3 regions of the Kitasatospora viridis genome follow, and region 1 is predicted to be linked to each of the others. Evidence: riboswitches for the same ligand, from Rfam matches in the RefSeq annotation. Region 1 holds a riboswitch; each other region holds the start of a gene.
What was found. Region 1 has a riboswitch for S-adenosylmethionine ahead of FHX73_RS45205 (putative leader peptide). Riboswitches for the same ligand answer to the same signal wherever they lie in the genome.
Positions count from the first base shown of each region.

Region 1 (9,271 bases):
ATCGGTACGTCCCCACGCCCCCGCACCACGACTTCGCCGTGCTCCGGGCCCAGGCCCCGGTGTACTGGCAGACCGACCCCCAACTGCCCACCGGCCACTGGGCGGTGACCAGGCACGCGGACGTGTCCTGGATCGCCCGCAAGCCCGAGCTGTTCTCCTCCGAGCTGGCCGGTGCCCAGCCGATGGAGTACGACGAGGTGGCCATCGGGATGCAGCGGATGATGATGATCAACCAGGACGCGCCCCAGCACTCCCGGGTCCGCAGCCTGGTGAACCGCGGCTTCACCCCGCGCATGATCGAGCAGCTGCGCGACCGCATCGCCGCCGAGTGCGAGCGGATCGTCGACGAGGCGCTGCGCACCGGCGGCGGCGACTTCGTCCAACAGGTCGCCGCCGAGCTGCCGATCGTGGTGATCGCCGAGCTGATGGGCGTGCCCCGGGACCAGCGGCACAAGCTGTTCGCCTGGTCGAAGGGCGTGGCCGGGGAGGCCGACCCGGACTCGGGCGGCGCCCGGGCGGCGCGGGTGGCCGCGCAGGAGATGGGGCAGTACGCGGCCGTGCTGGGCGCCGAGCGGCGCGGCTGTCCGGCGGGCGACATCGTCTCCCGGATGGTCAGCGCCGACGCCCAGGGCAACGAGCTGACCGAGAGCGAGTTCCAGGCCTTCTTCGTGCTGCTCGCGGTGGCGGGCAACGAGACCACCCGGTACGCGATCGCCGGCGGGGTGCAGGCCCTGATGGCGCACCCGGAGCAGTGGGCGCGCCTTAAGGCCGACCCGTCGCTGGTGACCACCGCGGCGGAGGAGATCGTCCGCTGGGAGACCCCGACCAAGGTGTTCCGGCGCACGGCGGTCACCGACGTCGAACTCGGCGGGCAGCTGATCCGGGCGGGCGACAAGGTGATGGCGCACCTCACCTCGGCCAATCGCGACGAGGAGGTGTTCGACGACCCGTTCACCTTCGACGTGGGGCGCGACCCGAACCCCCACCTGGGCTTCGGCGGCGGCGGCCCGCACTTCTGCATCGGCCGCCACCTCGCCCTGCTGGAGGTCGAGTTGATGTTCCGCACGCTGGTCGAGCGGGTGGCCGAGTTCCAGCCGGCCGGCCCCGCCCGGCGGCTGCGCTCGTACCAGTTCCACGGCCTCACCCACCTTCCGGTGCGCCTGGTCGCGGCCTGAGACCCAGGACCGCCCGACCCGTCCGCCCGGACCCGCCCCGCCCGCTCTTAGCGATATCGAGGATGCCTGCCATGACCGATCGCGTTCCTGGTGCCGCGCCGAGCGCGCTGCCGAGCCCTTCCGAGGCGCCGAGCCTCCCCGAGGCACTGCCGAGCGTTCCTGCGGCGCTGCCGAGCCTGCCCGAGGTGCTCGCGCGGCGCAGCGCCGAGCAGCCGGACGAGTTGGCGTACGCCTTCCTGCGCAACGGGGAGGAGGTCGCCGAAACCCTGACGTACCGCCAGCTCGACCTGCGGGCCCGGCAGGTCGCGGCGCGGCTGACCGCGCTCGGGCTGGGCGGGCGCAGCGTGGTGCTGCTGCACCCGTCCGGGCTGGGCTTCGTGGCGGACCTGCTGGGCTGCATGTACGCGGGCGTGGCGGCGGCGCCGGTGCAGGTGCCGTCGCGCGCCCGCGGCCTGGACCGGCTGCGGAAGATCGCCGACGACGCCGGGACGACCGTGCTGCTCACCACCCCCGAGGTGAAGCGCGACCTGGAGGAGCGGTTCGGCACCCTGCCCGAGCTGGCCGGGCTGACCCTGCACGACCCGGACTCGCTGGCCGCGGCCGCCGAGCGGCAGGCGCCCGAGGTGCTCGCCGGCTGGCAGCCGCGCCCGATCGGCGCGCAGGAGCTGGCCCTGCTCCAGTACACCTCGGGCTCGACCGGCACGCCGAAGGGCGTACGGGTGACGCACGCCAACTTCGGCAGCAACGTGGACGAGACGGACCGGCTCTGGCCCACCCGGGGCGACGCCCGGGTGGTGAACTGGCTGCCGCTCTTCCATGACATGGGGATGCTGTTCGGCGTGGTGCTGCCGCTCTGGTCGGGCATCCCGTCCTACCTGATGGCCCCGGACGCGTTCGTCCGCCGCCCGGCGCGCTGGCTGGAGGCGATCTCCCGGTTCCGCGGCACCCACGCCGCCGCGCCGAGCTTCGCCTACGAGCTGTGCGCCCGCGCGGTCGCGGACGGCGACTTCGCGCCGGGCCTGGACCTCTCCTCCTGGCGGGTGGCGGCCAACGGGGCGGAGCCGGTGCGCTGGCAGACCATCAGGTCCTTCGAGCGGGCGCTGGCCCCGGCCGGGTTCCGCCCGGAGGCGATGTGCCCGGGCTACGGCCTGGCCGAGAACACCCTCAAGGCCACCGGCAGCCCCGAGGACCGGCTGCCGACCGTGCTGTGGCTCTCCGCCGAGGAGCTGCGGGCCGGGCGGGCGGTCGAGGCCCCGGCCCCCGACGCCGAGGCGGCCGACACCGAGGCCGACACCGAATCCGAGGCCGGGAGCGCCGTGGTCCCCAGCATCGGCTGCGGCGGCGTGGTCGGCGACAGCCTGGTGCGGATCGTCGACCCGCAGACCCGCGCCACCCTGACGGACGGTCGGGTCGGCGAGATCTGGGTCAGCGGCCCGTGCGTCGCCGCCGGCTACCACGGCCGCGACGAGGAGTCCGAGCAGACCTTCCGGGCCCGCCGCGCCGACCGCGCCGAGCAGCGCAGCTGGCTGCGCACCGGCGACCTCGGCTTCTGGCACCGGGAGGAGCTCTTCGTCACCGGCCGGATCAAGGACGTGGTGATCCGTCAGGGCCGCAACTTCTACCCGCAGGACATCGAACTCTCCGCCGAGAACGCCGATCCGGGCCTGCACCCGAACTGCGCGGCGGCGTTCTCCGCCGACGACGGCAGCGCGGAGCGCCTGGTCCTGGTGGTCGAGGCGGACGGCCGGACGCTGCGCGGCGGCGGCGAGCAGCTGCGCGAGCGGATCCGCCGCGCCGTGCAGGAGAGCCAGCGCCTGGAGGCGGACGAGATCGTGCTGGTGCGCCGGGGCTCGCTGCCGAAGACCTCCAGCGGCAAGGTGCAGCGCCGGGAGACCCGACGCCGTTACCTGGACGGCGAGTTCGGGGCGGCGCAGGCCGCGGCGCCACGCGAGCGGGTGGAGGCCGGGCGGTGACCGGGCTGCTGCGGGCACCGGCGCCGGTCGGCGGCGCGCGGATCCTCGGCGTCGGCGCCTACCGGCCCAGCCGAGTGGTGGAGAACCACGAGGTGGCGCCGGCCATCGACTCCAGCGACGAGTGGATCCGGCGGCGCTCCGGCATCGCCACCCGCCGGTTCGCCGCGCCGGACGAGACCCTGGTGGCCATGGCCGCCGCGGCCTCGCTCAAGGCGCTGGCCCACGCGGGCGTGCCGCCGCACTCGGTGGACACGGTGATCCTGGCGACCATGTCGAACCTGGAGCAGTCGCCGCCCGCAGCACCGCGGTTGGCGCACCAGATCGGCGCGCCGGAGGCCGGCGCGATGGACCTGGGCGCGGCCTGCGCCGGCTTCTGCCACGCCCTCGCGCTGGCCGACGGACTGGTCCGCTCCGGGCAGAGCCGGCACGTGGTGGTGGCCGGCACGGAGCGGATGAGCGACATCATCGACCCGACCGACCGGGGCACCGCCTTCCTGTTCGGCGACGGCGCCGGCGCGGTGGTGGTCGGGCCGGCGGAGGCGCCCGGGATCGGGCCGGTGGTGTGGGGCTCGGACGGTTCGCGCGCGGCGGCGATCGCGCACACCGGCCCGTGGACGGAGCTGCGGCCGGCCGGCACCGCAGCCCGCCAGGCCGACACCGAGCCGCGCCGGGCTTGGCCGACCATGCGGATGGACGGTCAGGCGGTGTTCCGCTGGGCGGTGGCGACCGTGCCGGAGGTCGGCCGGGAGGCGCTGGCGGCGGCCGGGGTGGGCGCGGCGCAGCTGTCCGCGTTCATCCCGCACCAGGCGAACCTGCGGATCGTGGACGCGGCCGTGAAGGCGCTGGAGCTGCCCGAGCACGTCGCGGTGGCCCGGGACCTCGCCGAGGCGGGGAACACCTCGGCCGCCTCGGTGCCCCTCGCGATGGAGCGGCTGCTCAGCGAGGGCGCCGTCGAGCCGGGCGGCCTGGCCCTGCTGGTGGGCTTCGGTGCGGGCCTGGCGTACGCGGGCCAGGTGGTCGTGCTGCCGTGACCGGGCCCACCACCGGTAGTCAACGAGCAACAGGGGAGGCCGACATGGGCGAACACCTCTGGTACATCCCGAACACGGTCGAGGCCGGCCACCGCGGCGACGAGGTGCGCGAGGACTGGGACACGCTCGACCACTCGACCGAGCTCGCGCTCGCGGTCGAGCGGCACGGCTGGGCCGGCGCGCTGCTCGGCACCGGCTGGGGCCGGCCCGACACCTTCACGGTGGCGGCGGCTCTGGCCGCCCGCACCACCACCTTCAAGCCGCTGATCGCGGTGCGGCCCGGCTACTGGCACCCGGCGAACTTCGCCGCGGCCTCGGCCACCCTCGACCGGCTCAGCCGGGGCCGGGTGCTGGTCAACGTGGTCAGCGGCCTGGACGACCCGGCGGCCTACGGCGACGGTGAGTTCGACCAGTCCCGCCGCTACGCGCGCACCCTGGAGTTCCTGCGACTGGTGCGCCGGCTGTGGGGCGAGGACGGGGTGACCTTCCACGGCGAGCACTACCGGGTGACGGACTCCACGCTCCGGCCCCGCCCGTGGGGCGCCGAGGAGGGGCGCCACCCGCCGCTGTACTTCGGCGGTGCGAGCCCGGCCGCCGAGGAGGTGGCGGCGCGCGAGGCCGACGTCCAACTGTTCTGGGGCGAGCCGCTGGACGGCGTGGCCGAGCGGATCGCCCGGCTCCGTGCCCTCGGCGAGCGCCTCGAACGCCCGCACCCGCCCCTGGAGTTCGGGCTGCGAGTGACCACCGTGGTGCGGGACACCAGCGAGCAGGCCTGGCGCGCGGCCGAGCAGAAGGTGGCCCGGATGGCGCGGCAGGGCGCGCACGACCCGGAGGCGGCGCAGCGCCGCGGTGCGGTCGGCCAGCGCCGCCTGCTCGACCTGGTGGACCGGGGCGAGGTGCTGGACAGCTGCCTCTACACCGCGCCGGGCCGCTACGGCGGGGCGGGGGCCGGCAGCACCTGGCTGGTCGGCTCCGCCCGGGAGGTCGCCGACGCGCTGCTGCGCTACCGCGAGCTCGGGGTGACGCACTTCGTGCTCTCCGACACGCCCTACCAGCGGGAGATCGCCCGGATCGGCGACCAACTGCTGCCGCTGCTCAGGAAGTTCGAGCCGAGGTGAGACTACGCGGGCGGTGCGCCGGGCGTGCGCAGCAGGTGGAACGAGCTGGTCTGCCGCAGCGTGAAGCCGATCGACTCGTACAGCCGGATCGCCCCGGTGTTCGTGCCGGCCGTGTGCAGGAACGGCGTGTCGCCGCGTTCCCTGATCCCGGCGGCGACGGCGCGGACCAGCCGGGTGGCCAGGCCCCGGCCGCGGTGCTCCGGATCCGTGCAGACGGCGCTGATCTCGGTCCAGCCGGGCGGGCGCACCCGCTCGCCGGCCATGGCGATCAGTCGGCCGTCCTGCCGGATGCCGAGGTAGCCGCCCAGCTCGACGGTGCGCGGCAGGAACGGCCCCGGCCGGGTGCGGGCGACCAGGTCGAGCATCTCGGGCACGTCCGCCGCCCCGAGCCGGACCGCCTCCGGGTCGGGCTCGGCCCGCAGCGCGGTGTCGACCAGCTGCACGAGCCGGCCCGACTCCTCGATCCGCCAGTCGGCGGACGGCGGGGTGATCTCCCCGCCGACGGAGGTCAGGTTGCCCGGCCCGACCAGGGCCGCGAGGTCCGCCCAGGCGCGCGGATCGGCCGGGTCGGCGAGCGCGGTGATCGGCGAGACGTCGGCGCGGTAGCGGGCGGCCAGGCCGACCCGCTCGGCGAACCGGAGGTGCGGGCCGGTGAGCGCGGCCCAGGCGGGGTTGTCGAGCGGGTGGGGCGCGATCCCGCCGGCGGTCGGCTGAGGCTGCGACGGCTGCGGCGGGTGGACGCTGGTGGACATGGTCGGGAGGTCTCCCATCGGGACGTTCGAGCAAAGCTAGGAGCCCTGCGCGGCGGATGTCAACGACCGCCCGGAGCATGAGATCCACGACCCTCACGCCGTGTCAACCCCGGTCCGGAGTGCGTCGGTTGACGAGCAGTGACGCACGGGACCGGCGTGGCGCCACGATGATCGTCCGTCATCCGGCGGGGATTGTGCCGGACGACACTGTCGGGTTACGGTGCATCAAGGTCATGAGTGTCAGCGTCAAGCCCTGGCTTGCTGACCGGCAACCCTCCCACGCGGCGGGGTGCCCCAGGTGAGGACCGGGCGGTGCCGAACGGCGGCACCGCAAGCGCGAGTTCGAAACGGTGCGACCCGAAGGGGGACGGAGATGACGGGAGTGCGACAGGCCCTCGCGCTGCGGACCGCCCCGGTCACCGTCAAGGCCCGCTGCCGGGTCACCACGTCGTACGCGCGGCTCCACATAGACCTGCAGCGCGTGACCACCGCACTCTGTCCCGCCTCCTAGCGCCTCGCGCCGTGCGGCCCACCGCAGTGCCGCGCTCCGCCGTCTGACCCGGGTCACCGCACCTCCTCCGTCCTGACCGCACCGGCCCCGGCCGGCAGCCGTGTCGGGCGTGCCGCGTCCCGCCCCGTCAACGACCACCTCTTCGACCCGGAAGCGGTTCCCCATGCCCGAAACCCCAGAACCCCTGCACCTGGCCGTCGCCCTCGACGGCGCCGGCTGGCACCCGGCCGCCTGGCGCGAGCCCGACGCCCGGCCCGAGGCCCTGTTCACCGCGCGCTACTGGGCCGACCTGGTCGCGGAGGCCGAGCACGGCCTGCTGGACCTGGTGACCATCGAGGACTCGCTCAGCCTCCAGTCCACCCACCCCTTCCGCCCCGACGGGCGCACCGACCAGGTGCGCGGCCGGCTGGACGCGGTGCTGATCGCCGCCCGGATCGCGCCGCTGACCAGCCACATCGGCCTGGTCCCGACCGCGGTGGCGACCCACACCGAGCCGTTCCACCTCTCCAAGGCGATCGCCACGCTCGACCACGTCAGCGGCGGCCGGGCCGGCATCCGGCTCAAGGTGTCCGGCCGGGTCGACGAGGCCGCCCACTTCGGCCGCCGCACCGTGCCCGAGCTGCGGATCGAGGACCTGGACACGCCGGTCGGGCAGGAGCTGCTGCGCGACCTCTTCGGCGAGGCCGAGGATTACACCGAGGTGCTGCGCCGGCTCTGGGACAGCTGGGAGGACGACGCGGAGATCCGCGACGTGGCCACCGGCCGCTTCGTCGACCGCGCGAAGCTGCACTACATCGACTTCGAGGGCCGCCGGTTCAGCGTGCGCGGCCCGTCCATCACCCCGCGTCCGCCGCAGGGCCAGCCGGTGGTCGCCGCCCTGGCGCACCGCGGCGAGCCGTTCCGGCTGGTCGGCCGCTCGGCCGACCTCGGCTTCACCACCCCGCAGGACGCCGCGGACGCCCGGGCGATCGTCGCCGAGATCCGCGCCGCCCAGGCCGCCGCCGGCCGCGCCGAGCAGCCCCTGCACGTCTTCGGCGACCTGGTGGTCTTCCTCGACGAGCAGCCCGGCGCCGCCGCCGACCGCAAGCTGCGGCTGGACCGGCTGGCGGGCACCGGGTACACCAGCGACGCCCGGGTCTTCACCGGCACGCCCGCCCAACTCGCCGACCTGCTCCAGGAATGGCAGCAAGCCGGGCTCACCGGCTTCCGCCTGCGCCCCGGCGCCCTGCCGCACGACCTGACCGGGATCACCCGAGGCCTGGTGCCCGAGCTCCAGCGCCGCGGGGCCTTCCGCACCGCCTACGAGGCCGGCACCCTGCGCGGGCTGCTCGGTCTGCCCCGCCCCGCCAACCGTTACGCCGGCGTTGCTGCTGGAGCAGCCGGTGCTGCCGCTGCCGCCGACCTCGTCGGAGCCGAAGGAGCCACCGCGCGATGAGCAAGCCCGTCAAGCAGATCCACCTCGCCGCGCACTTCCCCGGCGTCAACAACACCACGGTGTGGAGCGACCCGGCGGCCGGCAGCCAGATCGACTTCAGCTCCTTCGTCCACCTCGCCCGCACCGCCGAGCGCGCCAAGTTCGACTTCCTGTTCCTGGCCGAGGGCCTGCGGCTGCGCGAGCAGAACGGTGAGATCTACGACCTGGACGTGGTCGGCCGGCCCGACACCTTCACCGTGCTGGCCGCCCTCGCCGCCGTCACCGACCGGCTCGGCCTGGCCGGCACCATCAACTCCACCTTCAACGAACCCTACGAGGTGGCACGGCAGTTCGCCTCACTGGACCACCTCTCGGCCGGCCGCGCCGCCTGGAACGTGGTCACCTCCTGGGACGCCTTCACCGGCGAGAACTTCCGCCGCGGCGGCTTCCTCGCGCAGCCGGACCGCTACGACCGCGCCCGGCAGTTCCTCACCGCCACCTGGGAGCTGTTCGACTCCTGGCGCGGCGACGAGATCGTGGCGGACAAGGAGAGCGGGGTCTTCCTGCGCGAGCCGCACCCGGGCCGGTTCGACCACCACGTCAGCCAGTTCGACATCACCGGCCGCTTCGACGTGCCGCGCAGCCCGCAGGGCGGACCGGTGATCTTCCAGGCCGGCGACTCCGAGGCCGGCCGCGAGTTCGCCGCCTCGGCGGCCGACGCGATCTTCAGCCGGCACGGCACCCTGGAGGCCGGCCGGGCCTTCTACGCCGACGTCAAGGGCCGGCTGGCCCGCTACGGCCGCTCCCACGACGAGCTGAAGATCCTGCCCGGCGTCACCTTCGTGCTCGGCGACACCGACGCCGACGCGCAGGAGCGGGCCGACCTGATCCGCCGTCAGCAGGTCAGCGGCCAGACCGCGATCCGGCTGCTGGAACAGCTGTGGAACCGCGACCTGAGCGACCACGACCCCGACGGACCGCTGCCCGCGATCGACCCGCTGGTCGGCGAGCACACCGTCGCCCAGGGCCGGGCCTCGGTCCGCCACCACCGCGACCCGCTGGAGGTCGCCGCCGAGTGGCGGGCCATCGCCGAGGCGAAGAAGCTCTCCACCCGCGAGCTCATCATCGAGGTGACGGGCCGTCAGACCTTCATCGGCACCCCGGCCCGGATCGCCGAGCAGCTCAACGAGTTCGTCCAGACCGACGCGAGCGACGGCTTCATCCTGGTGCCGCACCTGACCCCGGGCGGCCTCGACGAGTTCGCCGACACCGTCGTCCCGCTGCTCCAGGAACGCGG
Region 1 covers NZ_VIWT01000005.1:331,455-340,725, forward strand. Annotated here, with positions in the region: gene FHX73_RS37970 (cytochrome P450) at 1-1,175, shown strand, start outside; gene FHX73_RS37975 (fatty acyl-AMP ligase) at 1,247-3,148, shown strand; gene FHX73_RS37980 (beta-ketoacyl-ACP synthase 3) at 3,145-4,179, shown strand; gene FHX73_RS37985 (LLM class flavin-dependent oxidoreductase) at 4,224-5,297, shown strand; gene FHX73_RS37990 (GNAT family N-acetyltransferase) at 5,300-6,049, opposite strand; SAM riboswitch class IV at 6,279-6,392, shown strand; gene FHX73_RS45205 (putative leader peptide) at 6,423-6,560, shown strand; gene FHX73_RS37995 (LLM class flavin-dependent oxidoreductase) at 6,724-7,995, shown strand; gene FHX73_RS38000 (NtaA/DmoA family FMN-dependent monooxygenase) at 7,992-9,271, shown strand, end outside.

Region 2 (9,271 bases), on a different contig from region 1:
GCACCCGGTCAGCACCGGGGCACCGCAGCCGGCCGCCCAGGCGGCCGCCACGCTGCGGCCGCAGACCTAGCGACCCGCCGACCCGTAGACGAGGTCCAGCGCGCCGGTGACGGCCGCCTGGGCCTCGTCGCGGGTCAGGCCCAGGCGCTGCACCCGGCCGGCGAACTCGGTGGCCGCACCGGCCGCGAGCCGGTGCGCGGTGTCGCCCACCGCGGCCACCAGGGTGCCGCGCCGCCCGTGCGTCTCCACCACGCCGTCGGCCTCCAGCTCGCGGTAGGCCCGGGCCACCGTGTTGGCGGCCAGGCCGAGCTGCTCGGCCAGGGCCCGCACCGTCGGCAGCTTCAGCCCGGCGGGCAGCGCGCCCGCCCTGGCCTGCTCGGCGATCTGCGAGCGCAGCTGCTCGTACGGGGGAGTGGGCCCGGCGTGGTCGATGCTCAGTTGCACTTGCTGCGGCTCCTTGTGCGGGGCTGACGGGGCGTCACCATATTGTGCACCCGTGCGCGCCGGCCCCGGCGGGTGACGGGTGGATATGCCAAGGGCCCCTGCCCGGCGGATGCCGGGCAGGGGCCCTCAGGTGGCTGACTGCAGGTGGGGATCAGTGGTGGCCGTGGCCGCTGGTGATCTCCTTGAACTCCTCGGCGGTCGCCTTGGGGATCTGGTTCCCCTCGCCGAAGTACCCCTCGGAGAGCTTGGCCCGGGTCTTGGCGACCACGCCGGCCTTGCGGGCGACGCCGTTCTCGTCCACCTCGGCGGGCAGCTCGACCGGCTCGTACTGCTCGTGGTTGGTGAGCTTGTGCAGCGCGGTCGGGTCGAGCTGGGCGTGCACCTCGACGAACTCACCGTGCGGCAGCCGCTTGATGACACCGGTCTCGCGGCCGTGCAGCACCTTCTCCTTGTCACGGCGCTGCAGGCCGAGGCACCAGCGCTTGGTCACGAAGAAGACGATCACCGGGACGATGAACGAACCGGCCCGCACGAAGTACGTGATGTCGTTCAGCGACAGGTGGAAGTGGGTCGCGATCAGGTCGTTGCCACCGCCGGAGAGCAGCACCAGGTACAGGCTGATCCAGGCGGCACCGAGGGCGGTGCGGACCGGGGCGTTGCGCGGGCGGTCCAGGATGTGGTGCTCGCGCTTGTCGCCGGTGATCCAGCTCTCGATGAACGGGTAGACCGCGATGGCCACCAGGACCAGCGGGAAGAGCATCAGCGGGATGAACACGCCCAGGTTCAGCGTGTGGCCCCAGGCCCGGACCTCCCAGCCCGGCATGACGCGGATCAGACCCTCGGCGAAGCCCATGTACCAGTCGGGCTGGGCGTCGGTGGAGACCTGGTCCGGACGGTACGGGCCGTAGGCCCAGACCGGGTTGACCGAGGCGATCGCGGACATCGCCGCGATGATGCCGAAGACCAGGAAGAAGAAGCCACCGGCCTTGGCCATGTAGACCGGCATCAGCGGCATGCCGACGACGTTCTTCTCGGTCCGGCCCGGGCCCGCCCACTGGGTGTGCTTGTGGTAGAAGACCAGGATCAGGTGCGCCACCAGCAGGCCGAGCATGATGCCCGGGATCAGCAGCACGTGGATGGTGAAGAACCGCGGCACGATGTCGGTGCCGGGGAACTCCCCGCCGAACAGGAAGAACGAGATGTAGGTGCCCACCAGCGGGACGGCCAGGATCGCGCCCTCCATGAACCGGATGCCGGTGCCGGAGAGCAGGTCGTCGGGGAGCGAGTACCCGAGGAAGCCGTCGAAGAAGCCCAGGAAGAGCAGCAGGAAGCCGAAGATCCAGTTGATCTCGCGGGGCTTGCGGAACGCGCCGGTGAAGAAGACGCGCATCATGTGCACGAACATCGCGGCGACGAAGACGATGGCGGCCCAGTGGTGGATCTGACGGATCAGCAGACCGCCGCGGACCTCGAAGCTGATGTTCAGCGTCGAGGCGTAGGCCTCCGACATGTGGATGCCGTTGAGCGGGGCGTAGGAGCCGTTGTAGACGACCTCGCCCATGCTGGGCTTGAAGAAGAGCGTCAGGTAGACGCCCGTCAGGATGATGATGATGAAGGTGTAGAGGCAGATCTCACCGAGCATGAAGGACCAGTGGTCCGGGAAGATCTTCCGCAGGTTGGACTTGGCCAGGGAGTAGATCCCGAGCCGGCCGTCCAGGTAGTCCGCGGCGGCCTCGGCCTTGTTCGCGGGCTTGGCGCGAGTGCTGGCCGGAGCGGCCTGCTTGGCGCTGGAGGAGGAACTCATGCGCTGCGCTCCCAGAAGCTCGGGCCGACGGGCTTGGCGAAGTCCTGGGTGGCGATCAGGTAGCCCGACGGATCGGTGGTGATCTTCAGCTGCGGCAGCGGGTGGCCGGCCGGGCCGAAGATGACGCGGGCGCCGTCCGACAGGTCGAAGGTCGACTGGTGGCACGGGCAGAGGGCGTGGTGGGTCTGCTGCTCGTACAGCGAGATCGGGCAACCGACGTGGGTGCAGATCTTGGAGTAGGCGAGCACGCCCTCGAAGCCCAGGCCCTTGGACTTGTCGTCCTTGATGTCGTCCGGCTGGATGCGGATCAGCATCAGCGCGTCCTTGGCGATGGCCTGCTGGAAGTCCTCGTCGGTCTCCTGCAGACCGCCCGGGCGGGAGGCCGACGGGCCGGGCTTGGCGAACGTCAGCGAACCGATGCCGATGTCCTCGGCCTTCATCGGCTCGTTGGTGTTCATGTTGATCAGGCGGATGGGGGCGTCCGGGGTCGCCTCCTTCCAGCCGGTGCTGTCCAGGCTCTTCTCCGGCAGCGGACCGAGGTCGCGCAGCAGCATCACGCCGGAGAGCGGGACCAGCGCCATCGAGCCGATCAGGGTGTTGCGGATCATCTTGCGGCGGCCGAAGCCGGACTCGCCGGCACCGGTCTTGAACTGCTGGATGACGTCCGCGCGGGTCTCGTCGTCGGCCTCGATCGCGTGGCGCTCGGCCGGCAGCTCGACGTCCGACATCAGGGTGCGGGCCCAGTGCACGGCGCCGGCGCCGATGCAGAAGAGCGCGACGCCGAGGGTCATGCCCAGCGCGAAGTTCAGCGCGCTGATGTGGCCCAGCGGGAAGATGTAGACGATCTTCGACTTGTCGATCGCCACGTAGGAGGCGATGAAGCCCACGGTGGCGAGCATCGACACGACGAACATCAGGGACACCTGACGCTCGGCACGCTTGGCGGCCCGCTCGTCGATGTCGGTCCGGCGCGGCTCGTGGGCCGGCAGGCCCGGGTCCGCGAACGGGTTCTCGGCGACGGCGGCCTCGCCGTGGCCGTGGACGGCGTCGTGCGCCGTCGGCAGGTTGTCGTCTGACATGTCGTGGCTCATGACTTCTTGGCCTTGGTGGTGTGGGCTGCGACCCAGATCGCGACGGCGATCAGGACGCCGAGGCCGAAGATCCAGCCGAACAGACCCTCGGTGACCGGACCGAGGCTGCCGAGCGACAGGCCACCGGGGTTGGGCGCCTCGTTCGCCTGGTAGCGCACGAAGGCCACGATCTGCTGCTTCTGCTGCTCCGGCATGGTGCTGTCCGGGAAGGACGGCATGTTCTGCGGGCCGGTCTGCATGGCCTCGTAGATGTACTTCGGGTCGACGTTCTCCAGCGACGGGGCGAACTTGCCCTGCGTCAGAGCACCACCGGCACCGGCGAAGTTGTGGCACTGAGAGCAGTTGGTCCGGAACAGGTCGCCACCCTTGGAGATGGCGTCCGTCTCGGTGGAGGTGTACTGGTCCTTGGTCGGCGTCGCCGGGCCGGGGCCGAGCGAAGCGACGAAGGCGGCCAGCTGGTCGATCTCGGACTGGTTGTAGATGGTCTTCTTGCGCGGGACCTGGGCGCCGGGCTGCTGCGCGGGCATGCGACCGGTACCGACCTGGAAGTCGACGGCGGCGGAGCCCACACCGACCAGGCTCGGGCCCATGCTGCTGCCCTGGCCGTTCAGTCCGTGGCAGGAGGAGCAGCCGACGGCGAAGAGCCGCTTGCCCTCGTCGATCGCGAGCGACTGCGCGGAGCTGTCGGCCTGCGCCTGCTCGGTGGGCGCGAACGCGGCGTACAGCCCCCCGGAGGCCACGAGGGCGAAGAGTAGGACGACGAGCGCTGCCAGTGGGTGGCGCCGTCGTGCGGAGAGCTTTTTCACGGAATACCCCGGTGTCAGGATCTGGTCGTCTGGAGGTGCCCGGTGTCGGTGTCGGCACCGGCAGGGGGCAGGGGCACGGGCAAAGGACCCGGCGCCGTGGGGCGGTCGGGTCCGGCCGGCGAGCCAGCGACCTGATCGGCTACTTGATCAGGTAGATGGTCGCGAACAGGCCGATCCAGACCACGTCGACGAAGTGCCAGTAGTACGACACGACGATCGCCGCGGTGGCCTGCTCATGCGTGAACCGCTTGGCGGCGTAGGTCCGCCCCAGCACCAGCAGGAAGGCGATCAGACCGCCCGTCACGTGGAGCCCGTGGAAGCCGGTGGTCAGGTAGAACACCGAGCCGTACGGGTCGGAGGACAACGAGAGGTGGTCCTTCTTCACCAGCGAGGTGTACTCGTAGATCTGACCGCCGATGAAGGTTGCGCCCATCACGAAGGTCACCGCGAACCACGACCGGAGCTTCTTCACGTCACCGCGCTCGGCGGCGAAGACGCCGAGCTGACAGGTGAGCGAGGAGAGCACCAGGATCGTGGTGTTCACGGAGGAGAAGGGGACGTTGAGGGCATGCGCCTTCTCGGCCCAGAAGTCTGGTCCCTTCACGGAACGCGCCGTGAAGTACATCGCGAAGAGGGCCGCGAAGAACATCAGCTCGGAACTCAACCAGACGATGGTTCCGACACTGGTCATGTTCGGTCGGTTGACCGATCCATGCGCGTGCCCGGTTTCTGTTGCTGTTGCTGTCGCCACGACCGACATTATGTCGGTCCCTTATTCCGTCTTCACGCCGGGGGGTCTTCCTCGGAGTGTCCGGTGCGTGCGGTATGCCCGGATGGCTGCACCAGGGGGTTTACCACTCCCGGGCCCCTCCGGACAGCCCGTCAGCACGGGCGGCTGACGTTCCCTCGCCCAGTCGGGTGACGGTGGCTCAGTTCCGCGGACGGGGCCGGATCGCGACTGTGCGCGCCGATCTCGTGCCGGACGCTCACCGGGACGGGTGATCGGGGAGTAGCATCCGGAGGTGGTGGACGTGGTCTGGATCACATTCGTCTGACACATGGGAGCAGGTCCTGATGACGCACAGCAGCGACGAGGCGCTCACCGTCCTCGTCTACAGCGACGACCGCAACACCCGGGCGCAGGTGCTCGCGGCCCTCGGCCGGCGCCCGGCGGCCGACCTGCCCGAGGTCGAGTACCAGGAGTGCGCGACCACTCCCGCGGTCCTGCGGGCACTTGAGAAGGGCGGGGTGGACCTCTGCGTCTTCGACGGCGAGGCGGTTCCGGCCGGCGGCCTCGGCCTGGCCCGGCAGGTGAAGGACGAGATCTACGGCTGCCCGCCGGTGCTGGTGCTGATCGGGCGCCCGCAGGACAGCTGGTTGGCCGCCTGGAGCCGGGCCGACGCGGCGATCTCCCAGCCGGTGGACCCGGTGGCGCTGGCCGAGGCGGTGGCCACCCTGTTGCGGGCCCGGCTCGGCGCCAGGTCACTGGCCCGCTGAGCCGGCCTGCGGTCCGGCCCGGCGGACGGTCGGCCGGGGCCGGCGCCCCGGCCGTCTCAGCAGGAGAGAAGGGCCGCCGTCCACGCGACGGCGGCCCTTCCGCGCTCGCTAGGCTGACCGCGTCCCTCCCGACAACGGCGCACCTGGAGAACCGGTCATGGCGAACGTGAACCCTGCGAACGGCGGCGACGACCCCGTGCAGGTGAGCCGCACCTGGCCGGACGTGCTGAGCAGCCTGCTGGCCGGCACCGACCTGGACCGCGCCGACACCGCCTGGGCGATGGACCGGATCATGAGCGGCGAGGCCAGCCCGGTGCAGGTGGCCGGCTTCATGGTGGCGCTGCGGGCCAAGGGCGAGACCGTGGACGAGGTCAGCGGCCTGGTCGAGGCGATGTACGCGCACGCCCGCCCGCTGGAGATCCCCGGGCCGGCCGTGGACATCGTCGGCACCGGCGGCGACCGGGCCAAGACCGTCAACATCTCCACCATGTCGGCGATCGTCGCCGCGGCGGCCGGCGCCAAGGTGGTCAAGCACGGCAACCGGGCCGCCTCCTCGGCCAGCGGCTCCTCGGACGTGCTGGAGAAGCTGGGCGTGCGGCTGGACCTGACGCCCCGTCGGGTCGCCGAGGTGGCCGAGGAGGTCGGGCTGACCTTCTGCTTCGCCGCCACCTTCCACCCCGCGATGCGGCACACCGCCGCCGCCCGGCGCGACCTCGGGGTGCCGACCGCCTTCAACATCCTCGGCCCGCTGACCAACCCGGCCCGGGTGACGGCGCACGCGGTCGGCTGCTTCGACACCCGGCTGGCCGGCCTGATCGCCGGGGTGCTCGCCGAACGCGGCTCCACCGCGCTGGTCTTCCGCGGCGACGACGGGCTGGACGAGCTGACCGTCTGCACCACCTCGCGGGTCTGGCTGGTCCGCGACGGCCGGGTCACCGAGACCGTGCTCGACCCGCGCGAGCTGGGCATCGAACTGGTCGCGATCGAGGCGCTGCGCGGTGCGGACGCCGAGTACAACGCGGCGGTGGCCCGCCGGGTGCTGGCCGGCGAGCGCGGGCCGGTGCGGGACGCGGTGGTGCTCAACTCCGCTGCCGCGCTGGTCGCGTTGGACCTCACCGCGGCGCCGCTGACCGAGCAGCTGGCGGCCGCCATGAAGCGCACCGAGGAGGCCCTGGACTCCGGCGCCGCCGCCGCGCTGCTGGACCGCTGGTCGGCGGCCACCGCGCGGTAGCACCCGCGCAGTCGCCCGCCATCCGGTCGGTGGTCCGGATGGCGGACGGCGGATTGACCACTCCTCGGTCGGCTGCTTAGAGTCTGCGCCAGGTCATGAGTGACAGCGCGACAAGCCCCAGCTTGCTGTCCGGCAACCCTCCGTCCGTGGCGGGGTGCCCTGGGTGAAGACCGGGCCGAGCGGCGAGGTGCCGCCGGCAAGCGCGGACCACCGGACTTTTCGCACCCCCGGGGTCCCTGACCCAGGAGGAGTGCATCCCGATGTCGTCCACCAACGCCGCTGCCGCCACCACCGTCACTGCTGCTCCCGCCGCCTTCGCCGAGCCGCTCGCCGTGCTGGGCTCCGAGGTCGAGGTCCCGCTGGTCTCCGGCGAGAAGGTCGGCTACGCCGCCCTCGACTACGCGGCCAGCGCCCCCGCGCTGCGCCGGGTCTGGGACGACGTCGCCGCCTACGCCCCGTACTACGGCAGCGTGCACCGCGGCGCCGGCTACCTCTCCCAGCTCTCCACCGAGCTGTACGAGCAGAGCCGGCAGGCCGTCGCCGACTTCCTCGACCTGCGCGAGGGCGACCAGGTGGTCTTCACCCGGGCCACCACCGACTCGCTCAACCTGCTGGCCGGCGCGGTGCCCGCCGGCACCCGGGTGTTCGCCTTCGAGACCGAGCACCACGCCTCCCTGCTGCCGTGGCAGCAGGCCGGACTGGCCGTCACCTACCTGCGGGCGCCGCGCTCGCACGCCGAGGCGGTGGCCGCGCTGGACGCCGCGCTGGCCGCCGACCCGGCCGGGCCGGACGCGCCCCGGCTGCTCTGCGTCACCGGCGCCTCCAACGTGACCGGCGAGCTCTGGCCGATCGCCGAGCTCACCGGGACCGCGCACCGGCACGGCGCCCGGGTGGTCGTGGACGCCGCCCAGCTGGCCCCGCACCACCGGGTCTCGGTGCGCGAACTGGACGTGGACTGGATCGCCTTCTCCGGCCACAAGCTCTACGCGCCCTTCGGCGCGGGCGTGTTGGCCGGCCGGGCCGACTGGCTGGACGCGGCCGAGCCCTACCTGGCCGGCGGCGGCGCCTCCCGCACCGTGGCCCGGCAGGCGGACGGTTCGGTGGCGGTGGAGTGGCACCGGGGCCCGGCCCGGCACGAGGCCGGCTCGCCCAACGTGATCGGCGCCTACGCGATCGCCTCCGCCTGCCGGGCGCTCACCGAGGCCGGCCTGGACGCGCTGCGCGAGCGCGAGGAACTGCTGATCGAGCGGCTCACCGAGGGCCTGGCCGCCGTGCCCGAGGTGCGGGTGCTCAGCCTGTTCGGCGCCGACGCCGCCCGGGTCGGCGTGCTCTCCTTCGTGGTGCGGGGCTGGAACAGCTCGCACTTCTCGGCGGCGCTCTCCGCCGAGTACGGCATCGGCGTGCGGGACGGGCTGTTCTGCGCGCACCCGCTGGTGCGCACGCTGCTCGGTTCCGAGGACACCGCCCCGTCCGAGTGCGGCGCGCCGGAGCCCTCGCTGCCGGGGGAGCGCAGCCTGAACGCGATCCGGGTCAGCTTCGGCGCCGGCACGCCGCTGGAGCACGTGGACCGGTTCCTGGCCGCGGTGCGCGAGCTGGTCACCGACGGGGCGCGCTGGAACTACCGCAACGAGGGCGGCCGTTGCGTGGCGGACACCCGCCGCTGAGCGGGGCCGGGCCCGGTCAGCCGTCCAGGCCGATCGAGAACGCCGCCTCCAGGTCGTGCTGGGAGTAGGTGCGGAAGGAGATGTGGGTCTCCGTCGAGGTGACGCCGGGGACCTTGTTGAGCCGGGCCGGGATCACCTCGGCCAGGTCGTCGTGATGGCGCACCCGGACCATCGCGATCAGGTCGTACCCGCCGGTGACCGAGTACACCTCGCTCACGCCGTCGATCGCGGCGATGGCCTCGGCGATCTCGGGGATCCGGTCGACGCTGGTCTTGACGAGCACGATGGCAGTGATCACGAGGAGGCTCCTGGATTGGGGACGGGATCAGGGTATCCGGCCCGCCTGGCACCCACCCAGAGGGCCAGGAAGCCGCCGGCGAAGCCGATCACGTGGGCCAGGTAGGCGACCCCGGGCCCGGCCTGCGGGGCCTGCGGCCGCATGGCCGGCGCCGACCACCACTGCACCGCGAACCAGAGCCCCAGCACCAGCCAGGCCGGGAACCGCAGCGGCAGGAAGAGCAGCACCGGCACCAGCGCGGTGACCCGGGCCCGCGGGTAGAGCCGCAGGTACCCGCCGAGCACCCCGGCGATCGCGCCCGAGGCGCCGACCAGCGGGCGCAGCGCGGCCGGCCCGGCGTGCGCGGTCAGCGCGTACCCGTAGACCGCCAGCAGGCCGGCCGCCAGGTAGAAGAGGAGGAACCGGGCGCGGCCGAGCCGCTGCTCCACCGCCGGGC
Region 2 covers NZ_VIWT01000001.1:4,706,221-4,715,491, forward strand. Annotated here, with positions in the region: gene FHX73_RS21220 (L,D-transpeptidase) at 1-70, shown strand, start outside; gene FHX73_RS21225 (GntR family transcriptional regulator) at 67-444, opposite strand; gene qcrB (cytochrome bc1 complex cytochrome b subunit) at 596-2,248, opposite strand; gene qcrA (cytochrome bc1 complex Rieske iron-sulfur subunit) at 2,245-3,339, opposite strand; gene qcrC (cytochrome bc1 complex diheme cytochrome c subunit) at 3,336-4,145, opposite strand; gene ctaE (aa3-type cytochrome oxidase subunit III) at 4,285-4,905, opposite strand; gene FHX73_RS21250 (hypothetical protein) at 5,220-5,642, shown strand; gene trpD (anthranilate phosphoribosyltransferase) at 5,800-6,873, shown strand; SAM riboswitch class IV at 6,965-7,082, shown strand; gene FHX73_RS21260 (aminotransferase class V-fold PLP-dependent enzyme) at 7,134-8,537, shown strand; gene FHX73_RS21265 (Lrp/AsnC family transcriptional regulator) at 8,554-8,835, opposite strand; gene FHX73_RS21270 (rhomboid family intramembrane serine protease) at 8,832-9,271, opposite strand, start outside.
Region 2: linked by a shared signal. The riboswitch ahead of FHX73_RS21260 (aminotransferase class V-fold PLP-dependent enzyme) and the one ahead of FHX73_RS45205 (putative leader peptide) in region 1 are both predicted to bind S-adenosylmethionine.

Region 3 (9,271 bases), on a different contig from region 1:
GTCCGTCAAGACGGCGCCCTGGACGCCCGCCGACGCGGTGCTGGTGGACGAGGCCACCGACCTGGTGGAGCGCACCCCCTCGCTCGGCCACGTGGTGCTGGACGAGGCCCAGGACCTCTCCCCGATGCAGTACCGCGCGGTCGGCCGGCGCTGCACCACCGGTTCGGCCACGGTGCTCGGCGACCTGGCCCAGGGCACCACCCCGTGGGCCACCGCGAGCTGGCCGGAGGCGCTGCACCACCTGGGCAAGGCGGGCGCCCACGTGGAGGAGCTGACCACCGGCTTCCGGGTGCCCGAGCAGGTGATCTCCTACGCCTCCCGGCTGCTCCCGGCGATCGCCCCGGGGCTGGCCCCGGCCACCTCGATCCGCACCGGCCAGGACTCCCTGACGATCCGTGCGACCACCGCCGACGGGCGCACCGACGCGGTGCTGCTGGCCTGCCTGGAGGCGCTGGACCGGGAGGGCTCGACCGGTCTGATCGCGGCCGACGCCCGGATCCCGGCGCTGGCCGAGGCGCTGGCGGAGGCCGGCCTGCCGTTCCTCACCCCGGGCACCGAGACCACCGCCGAGGCCCGGCTGACCCTGGTGCCGGCCTCGCTGGCCAAGGGTCTGGAGTACGACTACGTGGTGCTGGACGAGCCGGCCGAGGTGGTGGCCGGCGAGCCGGACCGGCGCACCGGGCTGCGCCGGCTGTACGTGTCGCTGACCCGTGCGGTCTCCGGGCTGACGGTGCTGCACGCCGAGCCGCTGCCGGCCGAGCTCGGCTGAGCCCGGCCGGACCTGACGGGGCGTCCGACCGCCCGGCGGCGGATCGGACGCCCCGTCAGCCGTCGATCAGGGCCCGCCAGCGGGCCACCTTGGCCGGGTCCACCGGGGTGGTCCAGCCGTCCCGGCGGACCGCCCCGCCGACGTGGAAGGCGTCGAAGCCCTCGGCCCGCAGCCCGGGCAGGTGCTCCTCGCGCAGCCCGCCGCCGATCAGGATCCGCTGCCGGTAGCCGGGTTCCCCGGCCTTGGCCAGTTCGCCGGCCAGCACCTCGCGCCCGGCGTCCACCCCGGCGGCGGCGCCGGAGGTGAGGAAGGTGTCCAGGCCGGCCAGTTCGCCCACCGCGGCGCGCACCGCGGACCGGTCGGCGCTGTGGTCGATCGCCCGGTGGAAGGTCCAGCGGCAGCCGGCCACGGCCTCGGCGACGGCCCGCACGGCGGGCAGGTCGGGCCGGCCGTCGGGGGTCAGGAAGCCGAACACGAACTCGTCGGCGCCCTCGGCCCGCAGGGCCGCCGTCCGGGCCAGCAGCTCGTCCAGGTCGCCCGGGGCGAAGCCGTCGCGGATCCGCAGCATCACCCGCAGCGGCAGGGTGACGGCGGCCCGGATCGCGGCGAAGTCGGCGACCGTGGGGGTCAGTCCGTCGGCGGCCATGTCGGTGACCAGTTCGAGCCGGTCGGCGCCGCCGGACTGCGCGGCCTGGGCATCCTGCGCCGTCAGCGCGATGACTTCGAGAATTGGTCTAGACATATCAGCTACCCTGCCACATCACCGGTCCCCCTCGCGAGCCCCTGGCACGCCGGAGAACGGCCCGGCACACCCGAACGGCCGCCGGGCCCGGGCCGGCCCGCCGTCAGGCCGGACCGAGCGACCCCACCGGCGCCACCACGACCCCGCGGCGCCCGCAGACCCAGTGCGGGTCCGGGCCCAACTCCGGCTCCACGCCGAGCGCGTGCAGCTCGCCCTCGGCCGCCTGGCAGTCCGCGCAGATCGGCCAGCGGCCGTGGCTCTCCAGCAGCGCGTCCTGCACGTCCTGGGCGACCAGCCCGAGCACGTACTCGGTGCCCTGCGGCCACTGCTCCAGCCACCAGCGGCGGTGCACCACCGCCGCCTCGACCAGCGAGACCACGGCCGCGTCGGCCGCCTCGCGGGCCTGCAGGTCGGCCAGGATCGAGGCCCGGGCCGCGTGCAGCGCGGCTTCCAGGTCCGGCATGCCAAGTCCTTTCGAGAGACGTTTCGAGAGACGTTCGGGAAATGCCGCGAGGGCGGCCTCCCCTCGGGGAGACCGCCCTCGCGAAGCGGAACGGCCGATCCTTCGAACGAAGGATCAGAAGTCCATGTCACCGCCCGGCATGCCGCCGCCGGCGGCCGCGGCGGCCTTCTCCGGCTTGTCGGCGATGACGGCCTCGGTGGTGAGGAAGAGCGCCGCGATGGAGGCGGCGTTCTGCAGCGCGGAGCGGGTGACCTTGGCCGGGTCGATGATGCCCTCGGCGACCAGGTCCACGTACTCGTTGGTCGCGGCGTTCAGGCCGTGGCCGGCGGGCAGGTTGCGGACCTTCTCGACCACGACGCCACCCTCAAGGCCGGCGTTGGTGGCGATCTGCTTGATCGGGGCCTCCAGCGCGACCTTCACGATGTTGGCACCGGTGGCCTCGTCGCCTTCGAGCTCCAGCTTGTCGAACGCGACACCGGCCTGCAGCAGCGCCACGCCGCCACCGGCGACGATGCCCTCCTCGACGGCCGCCTTGGCGTTGCGCACGGCGTCCTCGATGCGGTGCTTGCGCTCCTTGAGCTCGACCTCGGTGGCCGCGCCGGCCTTGATGACGGCCACGCCGCCGGCCAGCTTGGCGAGGCGCTCCTGGAGCTTCTCGCGGTCGTAGTCCGAGTCGCTGTTCTCGATCTCGGCGCGGATCTGGTTGACCCGGCCGGCGACCTGGTCGCTGTCGCCGCCACCGTCGACGATGGTGGTCTCGTCCTTGGTGATGACCACCTTGCGGGCGGTGCCCAGCAGGTCGAGACCGGCGTTCTCCAGCTTGAGGCCGACCTCCTCGGAGATCACGGTGCCACCGGTCAGGATGGCGATGTCGCCCAGCATGGCCTTGCGGCGGTCGCCGAAGCCCGGGGCCTTGACGGCGACGGACTTGAAGGTGCCGCGGATCTTGTTGACCACCAGGGTCGACAGGGCCTCGCCCTCGACGTCCTCGGCGATGATCAGCAGCGGCTTGCCGGACTGCATGACCTTCTCCAGCAGCGGCAGCAGGTCCTTGACCGAGCCGATCTTGGAGTTGGCGATCAGGATGTACGGGTCGTCGAAGGACGCCTCCATACGCTCCAGGTCGGTGGCGAAGTAGGCCGAGATGTAGCCCTTGTCGAAGCGCATGCCCTCGGTGAGCTCAAGCTCCAGACCGAAGGTGTTGCTCTCCTCGACGGTGATGACGCCTTCCTTGCCGACCTTGTCCATCGCCTCGGCGATGAGCTCGCCGATCTGGGTGTCGGCGGCGGAGATCGAGGCGGTGGCCGCGATCTGCTCCTTGGTCTCGACGTTGCGGGCCTGGGCCAGCAGCTGGTCGGAGACGGCGGCGACGGCCTTCTCGATGCCGCGCTTGAGGGCCATCGGGTTGGCGCCGGCGGCGACGTTGCGCAGACCCTCGCGAACCAGGGCCTGGGCGAGCACGGTGGCGGTGGTGGTGCCGTCACCCGCGACGTCGTCGGTCTTCTTGGCGACCTCCTTGACGAGCTCGGCGCCGATCTTCTCGTACGGGTCTTCGAGCTCGATCTCCTTGGCGATCGAGACACCGTCGTTGGTGATCGTGGGGGCGCCCCACTTCTTCTCAAGGACGACGTTGCGGCCCTTGGGGCCCAGCGTCACCTTGACGGCGTCGGCAAGCTGGTTCATGCCGCGCTCAAGGCCGCGGCGAGCTTCCTCGTCAAACGAGATGATCTTGGCCATCGGAAGTGGTCCTCCAGGACACGGTCGACTGCTCGGACCAGGGGGCGCCCGCGACGGACGGCCGTGGGGTGCGGGGGGCCTTTCCCCAGCCACGCCCCGAGGCCTCACCGACCCGGTCCGTTTGTCACTCTCAAGCTCTGAGTGCTAACGCCAATGATTAGCACTCTGGGGTGGCGAGTGCAAGCTCCTTGAGGACGGCGGCACGATGCCGGCCACCCCCGGCGGCGCCCCGGGACGACGGAAGCGGCCGAGCCCGCCCCCGGCCCCTGACGGGGTGTCGGGTGCGGGCTCGGCCGCTTGGTCCACCAGCTCGGTGAGAGCCGATACTCCGAGGTTCGGAAAGGATCAGACCGCCGCGCGGACCATGTCCGCCTGCGGGCCCTTCTGCCCCTGGGAGATCTCGAACTCGACCCGCTGGCCCTCCTCGAGGGTGCGGTAGCCGTCCATCTGGATCGCGCTGTAGTGGACGAACACGTCCGCACCACCGTCGACCGCGATGAAGCCGTAGCCCTTCTCCGCGTTGAACCACTTGACGGTGCCCTGAGCCATTCCGAACTCCCCTAGTGCTGTACTGGCCCTTCACGCGCCCGCTGGTCGCGGACCCGGGTCTGGCGGACCATGCCGAAGGTGTCCCCCCGGGGCGTGATCCTGCCGCAGCAACCCGCCCCCGGTTGCCAGTTGGCGTCCCGAGGACAGGCGGATGCGTCGACCGCGGCTGAATGTATCCGGATCGGAGCCCTCTGCAACAGGGTCACTGAACGCCAATTCAGCCACCCGGCCGACGGACAGGAGGGGAGGAATACGACAGAGTTCGGCAATTCGCCTCGGACATAGCGGGCGGAAGCCGCGAATTGTCCAAATAATTCTGACGCGTCGCCGACATGAATCCGCGTGCGCGTGGGCAGCTATGTCTCAACGGTCGGGACGCCGGGGCACAGCCTATGCCCCAGCCTCCGGGCTGCTCGCACCGCCCCGGGCACGACGGCGGGGCGCCCCCGGCCGCAGTGGCCGGGCGACGCCCCTGGGGTGTGCCGACGGACCGTCAGCAGCCGCCCGCCACGGCCGGGATGATGGAGACGGTGGCGCCGTCCTTGACCTCGGTGGCCAGGCCCTGGTCGAAGCGCACGTCGTCGTCGTTGACGTACACGTTGACGAACCGGCGCAGCGCACCGGCGTCGTCCAGCACCCGGGCGCCGATGCCGGCGTGGTTGCGGTCGAGGTCGGCGATCACCTCGGCCAGGGTGGCGCCCTCGGCGGTCACCTCGGACCGGCCGTCGGTGTAGGGGCGCAGGATGGTGGGGATGCGGACGGTGGCGCTCATCGGTGGCTCTCCTGGTTCGGGGGGATCTGGGGGGTGGGGGAGGCGGCTCAGACCAGCCCGGCGGCCCGGAAGGACTCCAGGGTCGGCCGGATGGTCGCGGTCAGGCCGGTCCCGGCCACCGCGTCCAGCGTCTTCAGGCCGTCGCCGGTGTTGATCGCCACGGTCTCCTTGGCCGGGTCCAGCTGACCGCTCTCGACCAACTTCTTGAGCACGCCGATGGTCACGCCGCCCGCGGTCTCGGCGAAGACCCCCTCGGTGCGGGCCAGCAGCTTGATCGCCTCGACCACCTCGGCGTCGGTGACGTCCTCCACCGCGCCGCCGGTGCGCCGGGCGATGTCCAGCACGTAGGGGCCGTCGGCCGGGTTGCCGATCGCCAGCGACTTGGCGATGGTGTCCGGCTTGACCGGGCGGATCACGTCCCGGCCGTCCTTGAAGGCGGCGGCCACCGGGGAGCAGCCGGTCGCCTGGGCGCCGAAGACCTTGTACGGGCGGTCCTCGACCAGGCCGAGCTTGATCAGCTCCTGCAGGCCCTTGTCGATCTTGGTGAGCTGGGAGCCGGAGGCGATCGGGATGACGATCTGCTCGGGCAGCCGCCAGCCGAGCTGCTCGCAGATCTCGTAGGCCAGGGTCTTGGAGCCCTCGCCGTAGTACGGCCGCAGGTTGACGTTGACGAAGCCCCAGCCCTCGCCGGCCGGGTCGCCGATCAGCTCCGAACAGAACCGGTTGACGTCGTCGTAGTTGCCCTCGATGCCGACCAGGTCGCCGCCGTACACGCCGGCCACCACGATCTTGGCGTGCTCCAGGTCGTGCGGGATGAAGACGCAGGAGCGCAGGCCCGCGCGGGCCGCCGCGGCGCCCACCGCGCCGGCCAGGTTGCCGGTGGAGGAGCAGGACAGGGTGGTGAAGTCGAAGGCCCGGGCCGCCTCGATCGCGCAGGCCACCACCCGGTCCTTGAAGGAGTGGGTCGGGTTGCCGGAGTCGTCCTTGATGTGCAGCTGGGCGGTGAAGCCGAGCTCGGCGCCCAGCCGGTCGGCCTTGACCAGCGGGGTCCAGCCGGGGTTCAGGTTGGGCTTGCCGGCCACGTCGGCCGGCACCGGCAGCAGCGGGGCGTAGCGCCAGATCGAGGCCGGCCCGGCCTCGATCCGCTTGCGCAGCTCCTCGGTGTCGTAGCCGCTGTAGTCGTAGGCGATCTCCAGCGGCCCGAAGCACTCCAGGCAGGCGAAGCTGGGGCCGAGCGGGAACCGGGTGCCGCACTCGCGACAGGACAGCGCGGTGGCGGGGCCGAGGTCAACATCGGACGTCGCGGCGACAGGGGTAGCGGTAGCCATGATGGCGGAGGCCTCTCTCCTCATCTTCCCCGTGGCGCGGGCGCGCCACAGGCCGGAATTGGCACCTGTCCCGCCGGGGCCTGCTACAGGCCGGTCGAGAAGGTTGCCGGGACGTCAACGGGCCGTTCCCTCAGTCCCTCTGGATGAGCTCTATGAAGTTGTCACCGACTGCGAAGCCGGCGGCCATGATGATCAAGTTGGCCGGCGGTCCACCCCGGTGTGCGAAGGTCTGATCGCAGTACGAAGACTGTAGCCGAAGGCACGACAGCTGACCGCTACCGTCCGCTACGCGAGACGGCCGCGACCATTTCAGAGAGCCGACAAGGAGCGAGATTTGCCAGCCCAGCAGAGCCCGGAGCTTCTCCCGGAGGCAGCGCGCTGGTTGCGTCGCAGGTCCTGGACGGCGGCGGACCGGCCGCTGTCCGAGCTGCTCGCCGCCAAGCGGGCCGCCGGACCGGCCGGCACGGTGAGCGTGGTGCTGCCGGCGCTGGACGAGGAGTCCACCGTGGGCGGGATCGTCGAGGTGATCCGCCGCGAACTGATGGAGCGCGTCCCGCTGGTGGACGAGCTCGTGGTGGTGGACTCCGGCTCCGCCGACCGGACCGCCGAAGTCGCCGCCGCCGCCGGCGCCCGGGTCGTGCAGCGCGACGCCGTGCTGCCCGAGGTGCCCGCGGTGCCCGGCAAGGGCGAGGTGCTCTGGCGATCACTCATGGTGACAAGCGGCGCGATCGTCTGCTTCATCGACGCCGACCTGCGCGAGTTCGACCCGGCCTTCGTCTCCGGCATCGTCGGGCCGCTGCTCACCGAACCGGACGTGCACCTGGTCAAGGCGATGTACGACCGCCCGCTGGAGGAGGGCGGCGCGGTGGTGCCGGCCGGCGGCGGGCGGGTCACCGAACTCGTCGCCCGGCCGCTGCTCAACCTGCACTGGCCGCAACTGGCCGGTTTCGTGCAGCCGCTCGGCGGCGAGTACGCGGCCCGCCGCTCGCTGCTGGAGCGGCTGCCCTTCCCGACCGGCTACGGGGTGGAGCTCGGCCTGCTGGTGGACGCCCTGGACCTGGTCGGGCTGGACGCGCTGGCCCAGGTCGACGTCGGGGTGCGGCACCACCGCCACCAGGACGGCCAGGCGCTCGGCCGGATGGCCGCCACCATCTACCGCACCGCGCTGGAGCGGCTGGACCGCACCCACCGGCTCAAGGCGGCCGAGGACCTGGCCCGCCCGGTGCTCACCCAGTTCTCCCGCGACCCGGTGACCAGGGAGTTCACCGCCCACGACCACCCGGTCACGGCGCTGGAGCGCCCCCCGGTGATCGAACTGCCGCAGTACCGGGAGCGGTCCGGCCGGAGCTGACCGGTCCCGGGGTGTGGCCGACGTCCTGGTTTGCCGCACGGCGGCCCCGGCAAGGTTCGAGATATGGCCGATCAAACGACCGCACGCATCCTGGTGGCCTCGAACCGGGGCCCGGTGTCCTTCTCGACCGCGGCGGACGGCAGTCTCAGCCTGCGCCGCGGCGGCGGCGGACTGGTCTCGGGGCTCTCCGCGATCGACGACCCGAACGCCGTCTGGGTCTGCGCCGCACTCGGCGAGGCCGACCGGGCGGCGGCCCGGCGCTCGCCCGACGGGCGGCTCGACCGGGCCGGCTTCGAGGTCGGCGGGCAGGCCGTGCGGATGCTGGACCTGGACCCCGAGGTGTTCGACCGGGCCTACAACGGCGTGGCCAACTCGACCCTCTGGTTCCTCCACCACATGCTCTACGCCACCCCGACCTCGCCCGCCTTCGACCGGCGGGCGGGCGAGCAGTGGGCCGGCTTCCGGGCCTACAACGCGGCCTTCGCCGAGGCGCTGGCCGCCGAGGCCGCGCCCGGCGCCGCGGTGCTGGTGCAGGACTACCACCTCACCCTCGTGCCCGAGCTGCTCCGCGAGCTGCGCCCGGACCTGCGGATCGGCTACTTCCTGCACATCCCGTGGGCGCCGGCCGACTACTTCCGGCTGCTGCCGGACGACCGGGCGGCGGCCGTGCTCACCGGCGTGCTGGGCGCCGACCGGGCCGGGTTCCACACCCGGCGCTGGGCCGAGGCCTTCGCCGACTGCTGCGAGCAGGTGTTGGGCGCCACCGTCGACCGGGCCGACCTCTCGGTCACCCACCGGGGCCGGACCACCAGGCTGGGCGTGCACGCGCTCGGCGCCGACGGCGAGTTCCTGCGCGAGCGCGCGCACCGGCCGGACGTGGACCAGCGGCTCGCCGCGCTCAGGCAGCAGGTGGGCGACCGGCGCACCATCGTCCGGGTGGACCGCACCGAGCTGAGCAAGAACATCGTCCGCGGCCTGCAGGCCTACCGGCACCTGCTGCGCACCCGCCCCGAGTGGCACGACCGGGTGGTGCACGTCGCCTTCGCCTACCCCTCCCGGCAGGACCTGGCCGAGTACCGCGAGTACACCGCCGAGGTGCGCCGGATCAGCGAGGAGATCAACGCCGAGTTCGGCACCGCGCGCTGGCAGCCGCTGATACTCCAGGTGGAGGACGACTTCGCCCGCTCGCTGGCCGCCTACCGGCTGGCCGACGTGGCCCTGGTCAACCCGATCCGGGACGGCATGAACCTGGTCGCAAAGGAGGTCCCGGTGGTCTCCGACGCGGGCTGCGCGCTGGTGCTCTCCCGGGAGGCCGGGGCCTGGCCGGAACTGGCCGAGGACGCGATCGGGATCAACCCGTACGACGTGCTGGGCACCGCCGACGCACTGCACCGCGCGCTCGGCATGCCCGTCGCCGAGCGCACCGAGCGCACCAAGCGGCTGGCCGCGGCGGCCACCGCGCTGCCGCCGCAGCAGTGGTTCCTCGATCAGCTCGCGGAGCTCAGCGCCTGAGACCCTCCAGCGCCCGGGCCAGCCCCTCCAGCAGCGCCACCACCCCGG
Region 3 covers NZ_VIWT01000001.1:2,546,594-2,555,864, forward strand. Annotated here, with positions in the region: gene FHX73_RS11210 (HelD family protein) at 1-769, shown strand, start outside; gene FHX73_RS11215 (copper homeostasis protein CutC) at 825-1,511, opposite strand; gene FHX73_RS11220 (hypothetical protein) at 1,615-1,974, opposite strand; gene groL (chaperonin GroEL) at 2,089-3,711, opposite strand; gene FHX73_RS11230 (cold-shock protein) at 4,057-4,260, opposite strand; gene FHX73_RS11235 (MoaD/ThiS family protein) at 4,754-5,032, opposite strand; gene thrC (threonine synthase) at 5,080-6,360, opposite strand; SAM riboswitch class I at 6,378-6,510, opposite strand; gene FHX73_RS11245 (glucosyl-3-phosphoglycerate synthase) at 6,695-7,711, shown strand; gene FHX73_RS11250 (alpha,alpha-trehalose-phosphate synthase (UDP-forming)) at 7,775-9,223, shown strand; gene otsB (trehalose-phosphatase) at 9,213-9,271, opposite strand, start outside.
Region 3: linked by a shared signal. The riboswitch ahead of thrC (threonine synthase) and the one ahead of FHX73_RS45205 (putative leader peptide) in region 1 are both predicted to bind S-adenosylmethionine.